3 regions of the Tatumella sp. JGM94 genome follow, and region 1 is predicted to be linked to each of the others. Evidence: riboswitches for the same ligand, from Rfam matches in the RefSeq annotation. Region 1 holds a riboswitch; each other region holds the start of a gene.

Region 1 (2,269 bases):
CAGCATTGCACAGCCGAACCAGCCGATCATGGCAGCACCGATACCCGAGGTAAAATGGTCATAACCCGGTGCAATATCCGTTGTCAGGGGGCCGAGGGTATAAAACGGCGCTTCGTGACAATGCTCCAGTTGTTCGGTCATATTGCGCTGGATCATATGCATCGGCACATGTCCCGGGCCTTCAATCATTACCTGAACATCATACTCCCATGCAATTTTGGTCAGTTCTCCGAGGGTATGCAGTTCGGCGAACTGTGCTTCATCATTAGCATCGCGGATAGACCCCGGGCGTAATCCGTCGCCCAATGACAGGGCAATATCGTAGCTGGCACAGATTTCACAGATTTCACGGAAATGCCGGTACAGGAAGTTTTCCTGGTGATGGGACAGGCACCACTTAGCCATAATCGATCCGCCGCGTGACACAATCCCGGTCAGGCGTTTTGCGGTCATTGGCACATAACGCAGCAGGACACCGGCATGGATAGTGAAGTAATCGACCCCTTGTTCCGCCTGCTCCAGCAGGGTATCCCGGAAGACAGACCAGTTAAGATCTTCTGCGACACCATTCACTTTTTCCAGGGCCTGATACACCGGGACAGTACCGACAGGGATCGGGCTGTTGCGCAGGATCCATTCCCGGGTTTCGTGAATATTCCGCCCGGTGGAGAGGTCCATCAGCGTATCAGCCCCCCAGCGGGCTGCCCAGACCAGTTTTTCGACTTCTTCTTCAATAGAAGAGGTCACGGCCGAGTTACCAATATTGGCATTAATTTTTACCAGAAAATTCCGGCCGATGATCATCGGTTCGGATTCAGGATGATTAATATTCGACGGGATAATTGCTCTCCCTGCGGCAACTTCCTGGCGTACAAATTCCGGGGTAATGGTTTCCGGTAACGGATCAAAAAAATGCTTGCCGGGATGTTGCTGGCGCAGTTCAGATGAGGTGATCTGCGCGCGGCCCATATTTTCACGTATTGCGATAAATTCCATTTCCGGGGTGATTATCCCCTGACGCGCGTAATGCAGCTGGGTAACGCAACGTCCGTTCAGCGCTTTTCGCGGCTGGGGAAGGTAGCGGAAGCGCAGTCCATCCAGGCTTTCATCCGCCAGGCGTTCTCTGGTGTAGGCTGAGCTAGTGGCCGGAATCTGTTCAGAATCCTGGCGTTGTTCAATCCAGGTCTGGCGGAGGCGGGGGATACCACGGTGGATATCCGGGGTGGCGGTTTCATCACCAAACGGACCGGACGTGTCATAGACCGGGATAGCTTCATTGTCTTCTTCTGTCGGATTGGCCGCGGTTCCGCCGATACGGGTCGGGCTGAGTTGTATTTCACGGACCGGCACCCTGATGTCCGGCCGGGAGCCAGTCAGCCAGCGGCGGCGTGAGGCCGGAAAGGACTGATGACCCAGTGAGTTGATAAAATCCCGTGCTTGTTCGCGTTTTTCGCGGCGTGATAATTTTTCAGACATAGCTCTATTTCCTGTAAATAAAGAAATACGCTTGTCCGGAGTCCGGAAGGAGTGACAGAAGAAAGTGTCTTGCGGGCACACTCAGGCTGAACTGTACTCTTGTTCCCTTCGCAGGTACTAACCTGATCAGGTTCCGCGGATCCCGAATTAACGGTCTCAGCCCCGTGGGGCACTCCGACAAGATAATAAGCGGCTGATCAGGGTGTGATACAGCGGCGGGTGAATTGTCACCGTCAGTCAGCATAGAGTGCTTCAGCGTGAAGTACAAGCCCCTGCTATTTGTACGGTCGGTGAAAAGCAAGTGTCATGTTATCGCTGACATTACCCCGCCGGGTGCTAGTATGGATTAGCTGTTGTCGTAACATGTGGTTAAAAACAACAAAGGTGCTGATTGATGGAACGTGAAATAACCGGTGAAGATAAGGGCTGGTGGGTGGTAAGCCAGCAGAATAAAATCTGGCTACCCGGAGATAAACTACCTTACGGGCCTGCTGCTGAATTTTCCCTTAGCGGATTGTCCGGACGTCCGATCGGTGAGTGGCAGGGCGATACGGTCTGGCTGATTAATCATTCGCGTCCGCAAAACATGGCTTCCCTGCGGCAGTTGCTGAATGAAGACAGTGGCTTATTCAGAATGGCCGGACGCGGTGTACAGCTGGCTGAATTTTATCGTTCTCACCGTTACTGTGGTTACTGTGGCGGGGAAATGCAGCACAGTAAGACAGAATTTGCCTGTCTGTGTACCCGCTGTCATGAACGGTATTACCCGCAAATAGCGCCTTGTATTATCGTG
Region 2 (2,269 bases), on a different contig from region 1:
AGGCTTCATAAAATTGTTGTTCAATATCCGGAAGTACCGACACATCACCGGTCGTAATACTGACCGGTGAACGCTGGATCCGTGCACTGATAGTTTCAATGCCCTGCGGGTAGGTGGCGGAAAACAGCAGTGTCTGACGTTTGACCGGCAGATAGCCGATAATATCATCAATCGCTTCACTGAATCCCATGTCAAGCATACGGTCAGCTTCATCGAGCACCAGTACGTGCAGTCCCTGAACCAGTAAACTCTGCTTGCGCAGATGTTCCTGAAGACGTCCCGGCGTACCCACCACAATGTGAGGAGCATGGGCCAGAGATGCCAGCTGATGACCCATCGGCTGACCACCGCACAGGGTCAGAATTTTAATATTCGGAATGTAGCGTGCCAGACGGCGCAGTTCTTTGGTGACCTGATCCGCCAGTTCACGGGTCGGGCATAACACCATTGCCTGAGTGGTAAACTGCGAAGCATCTATTTTCTGTAACAGGCCGATGCCGAAGGCGGCTGTTTTTCCGCTCCCGGTCTTTGCCTGCGCACGGACATCATGGCCCTGTAAAATAACCGGTAACGCCTCAGCCTGTACCGGCGTCATAGCCGAATAACCGAGTTCGGTAAGGTTTTCGAGCTGCGCAGCGGGCAGCGACAGAGATGCAAATGATTGGGTCACAGGGTGTACTCTACTCAGACAATTATCAGGGGACGCAGGACTGCCGGGGCTGCGCAGTGATGCAAACAGTACCGTCAGGCTGGATATATAAGCAGACATAATAGCAGAGATCCGCCTGCTTCGGCAGAGCTAAAATAATTTCGCCGCGACGGAATTATAGTTGTGACTTGCGCGGCGGCAGAGAGTTGCCTTACCCTGTACGACGTATGATGACTCGGGGTGCCGGTTATGGCTGAGAAACACCCGTTGAACCTGAACCGGATAATGCCGGCGGAGGGAAGTCTGATACTGCTGTATGCGGTATCCGTTTCCTGATGCCCGTCAGGAGCGTTGAAATGTCAGTGGTTTATTCTTCTTTTTCTGCCCGTGAAGCTTCCGCCTCACGGCATCTCTATGGGGTGACCCCGCCGCTGGTGCATTGTATGACCAACCAGGTGGTACAGTCACTGACCGCCAATATATTGCTTGCCAGCTCAGCGTCTCCGGCCATGGTCATTGATCTGCAGGAAGCGCCGGTGATGGCGGCGCATGCGTCAGCACTACTGATTAATGTCGGTACCCTGACCCACGAGGCAATCCCCGCGATGCAGGCCGCTGTGGAGTCCGCCAACCGCGCCGCAGTTCCCTGGACACTGGACCCGGTCGCGATGGGAGTATTACCACTGCGCAGCGATTTTTGCCGGCAGTTGCTGGATTTTTCTCCGGCGGTGATCCGCGGCAACGGTTCTGAAGTTCTGGCACTGGCGGGGGCCGGAAAAGGCGGGCGGGGGATGGACAGCAAGGATGATTCATGCCGGGCAGTGAGCGCGGCGGTACAGCTGGCGGCAGATCAGAACTGTATTGTGGTGGTATCAGGGGCGACTGACTATGTTACCGATGGTCATCTTGTCCTGACGCTGACAGGAGGATCCCCGTTAATGACGGCCGTGACCGGTACTGGCTGCGGGTTATCAGCCCTGGTGGCAGCATTCAGCACGTTGCCCGGCAACCGGTTATATCATGTGGCGACGGCCTGCTGGCTGATGTCACAGGCTGCTGAACAGGCAGCACAACAGTCCCGCGGGCCCGGCAGTTTTTCAATCGCGTTAATCGATGCTCTCTGGCAGCTATGCCAGACCCATCGACAGGAGGGACAAGACAATGCGGCGAATTAATGCATTAACTATTGCCGGAACGGATCCCAGCGGTGGGGCGGGTATTCAGGCTGATTTAAAAACCTTTTCTGCGCTGGGCGCCTACGGTACCAGTGTGATTACTGCCCTGGTCGCCCAGAATACCTGCGGGGTACGTTCAGTCCGGGCGGTGGCGGCGGATTTTGTGCGCGAACAACTTGCCGCAGTGATGGACGATATTCGTATCGATACCCTGAAACTGGGTATGCTGCATAACGCAGAGATTATCCGTGCTATGGCTGATGATTTGAGTCACTGCACGGTTCCCTGGCGGGTGCTGGATACGGTTATGCTGGCCAAAAGCGGCGATCCTCTGCTGGATCCTCAGGCTGTGAGTCTGTTGCGGGATAAACTGTTACCCCGGATGTCGCTGATCACCCCGAATCTCCCGGAAGCTGCTGCCTTGCTGGGATGCCGTGAAGCAGTC
Region 3 (2,269 bases), on a different contig from region 1:
GGGTCATCGCGCATAAACGCAATAGCAGGTTTCTGCCCGGAAACCGCCGCCGGTACAGGGCGCGGGCGACCAGAATTGCCGGCAGCACTGATAGCAGTGTCGATAATGCGGCCTGGGTAAATGAAAAGCCGATAACATGCCACAGGTAGGGATCGCGTAACCAGTATAGTGCGTGGCCCAGCGGGGCATTCCACAGCAGGCTGATAAAAGCCAGCAGTGCAATACCGGTGGTTATCAGGGCAGCCAGCAGCCCGGGAATCAACCAGCGCGGCATCAGTGGCTGACTGCGTTTTGCCAGGCGTCAATCCAGGCTGCACGATGCTCTGCCACTTCCGCAGGCGAGTATTGCAGGGCGGTTTTAGGTACCATCAGTTGCTGAAAACCGGCAGGCAGCGGGGTCTTAATGACCGGATACATCCAGTTGCCGGTCGGCAATGTTTCCTGAAACTGCGGGCTGGTTACAAACTGCATAAACTGTTTTGCCAGTGCCGGATTGGGGCTGTTTTTCAGTCGTGCCGCCACTTCTACCTGCAAGTAATTTCCTTCTGCAAAGTCAGCGGCCGCATAATCGGGATTATGCTCTTCGATAATATGATAGGCCGGTGACGTGGTATAGCTGAGTACCAGATCACTCTCACCTTTCAGAAACAGATTATAGGCTTCGCTCCAGCCTCGGGTGACAGTGACGGTTTTGGCGGCCAGTTTTTGCCATGCTGCCGGGGCCTGATCGCCGTAGACTTTTTGCATCCACAGCAGCAGCCCGAGCCCCGGGGTACTGGTGCGGGGATCTTCGTAAATAACCCGCCATTTATCCGGACTTTCGACCAGCTGTTTCAGACTGGATGGCGGATTTTTCAGGCGTTTTTTATTATAGACGAATGCAAAATAGCCATAATCATAAGGTACAAACGTTGTATTGCTCCAGCCACCGGGGATGGTCAGCTGGCGGTAGTCAACCGGGGTTGGTGTAAACAGCCCGGTTTTTTGTGCCGCATCCAGCAGATTATTATCCAGCCCGACTACCACATCCGCTTTACTGTGTTTGCCTTCCATTCTCAGGCGGTTAAGCAGAGAAACGCCATCCCCGAGGGAAACGTATTTGAGCTCGCAGCCGCAATCGGCTTCAAAGGCTTTTTTAATTGCCGGTCCGGGGCCCCAGTCGGAAGAAAAGGAGTCGTAGGTATAAACGGTTAATACGGGTTTTGCGGCAAGTACCGGTGCGGAAATAATCAATAATACAGGCAGAAATTTTTTTAACACTTTGCGCTCCTTGAGGGATGGGCCAGTTTATGCGCAAAAGATCTGAGGAATAAGTCTCAAATCCCTACGCCGGTGTTAACCGGATCAGGTTCTGCGGGTATATCTCAGCACCAGAGTGCACCCCGTTGAGAACACGCTATTCTATGCAATTCATTAGCCCGGCGAAAGCCTCAAAAATCCGGTGTAACAAATCAGCGCGGTGAATGGCAACGGGCCGTGCGGGCAGACTGTTACTGTGGTCATTTTCTCCGTGTCCGGAACCGTAGTCCGGCAGACAAGATCTGCTGTTTTGGGTAATTTGTTATATGCTGTCGGTTACTTTCCTCCCGCATCCGGATGTTGTGCTTTATGGAAAAAACTGAACTTCAGCCCGTCAAAAGTAATTCAGTATTTGTGTTTTTTATGCTGGTTACATTTTCTGTGAGTATTGCCGGTGCATTACAGGCACCGACCCTCAGCCTGTTCCTGAGCAGAGAGCTGCACGCCGCCCCGTTTGAAGTCGGACTGTTTTTTACCGTCAATGCCATTACCGGGATTATCGTCAGTTTTTTGCTGGCCAGACGTTCGGATAAACGAGGTGACCGCCGCAATCTGTTGATGTTTTGTTGTCTGATGGCGATCGGCAATGCCCTGGTGTTTGCGTTTACCCGTAGTTACTGGCTGTTGATTGGCCCGGGATTGCTGCTGGCTGCATTTACTACGGTCGTGGTACCGCAGATCTTTGCACTTGCCAGGGAATATGCTGACTCTACCCGTCGTGAAGTGGTCATGTTCAGTTCGTTAATGCGGGCACAGATGTCACTGGCCTGGGTAATCGGCCCCCCGCTGTCATTTGCCGTGGCATTAACCCGCGGGTTTATGACCCTGTATCTGTTTGCTGCCGTATTATTTTTTATTTCACTGATACTTATCCGTTTTACTCTGCCATCGGTCCCGAAAATTTTCCCGGCGGATAATCTGGCGCGCAGTACGGTGTCGGGCTGGAAAAATACCAGCACCCGCGGGCTGT

The links. Region 1 has a riboswitch for thiamine pyrophosphate ahead of thiC (phosphomethylpyrimidine synthase ThiC). Riboswitches for the same ligand answer to the same signal wherever they lie in the genome.
Region 2: another riboswitch for thiamine pyrophosphate. It lies ahead of thiM (hydroxyethylthiazole kinase); the one in region 1 lies ahead of thiC (phosphomethylpyrimidine synthase ThiC).
Region 3: another riboswitch for thiamine pyrophosphate. It lies ahead of thiB (thiamine ABC transporter substrate binding subunit); the one in region 1 lies ahead of thiC (phosphomethylpyrimidine synthase ThiC).

Annotation. Positions count from the first base shown of each region.
Region 1 is NZ_JAERJN010000030.1:7,480-9,748, reverse strand. It holds gene thiC (phosphomethylpyrimidine synthase ThiC) at 1-1,476, opposite strand, end outside; TPP riboswitch at 1,563-1,663, opposite strand; gene nudC (NAD(+) diphosphatase) at 1,871-2,269, shown strand, end outside.
Region 2 is NZ_JAERJN010000002.1:245,301-247,569, forward strand. It holds gene dbpA (ATP-dependent RNA helicase DbpA) at 1-769, opposite strand, end outside; TPP riboswitch at 876-966, shown strand; gene thiM (hydroxyethylthiazole kinase) at 1,006-1,824, shown strand; gene thiD (bifunctional hydroxymethylpyrimidine kinase/phosphomethylpyrimidine kinase) at 1,811-2,269, shown strand, end outside.
Region 3 is NZ_JAERJN010000003.1:8,980-11,248, reverse strand. It holds gene thiP (thiamine/thiamine pyrophosphate ABC transporter permease ThiP) at 1-298, opposite strand, end outside; gene thiB (thiamine ABC transporter substrate binding subunit) at 274-1,260, opposite strand; TPP riboswitch at 1,304-1,395, opposite strand; gene JK216_RS02940 (MFS transporter) at 1,609-2,269, shown strand, end outside.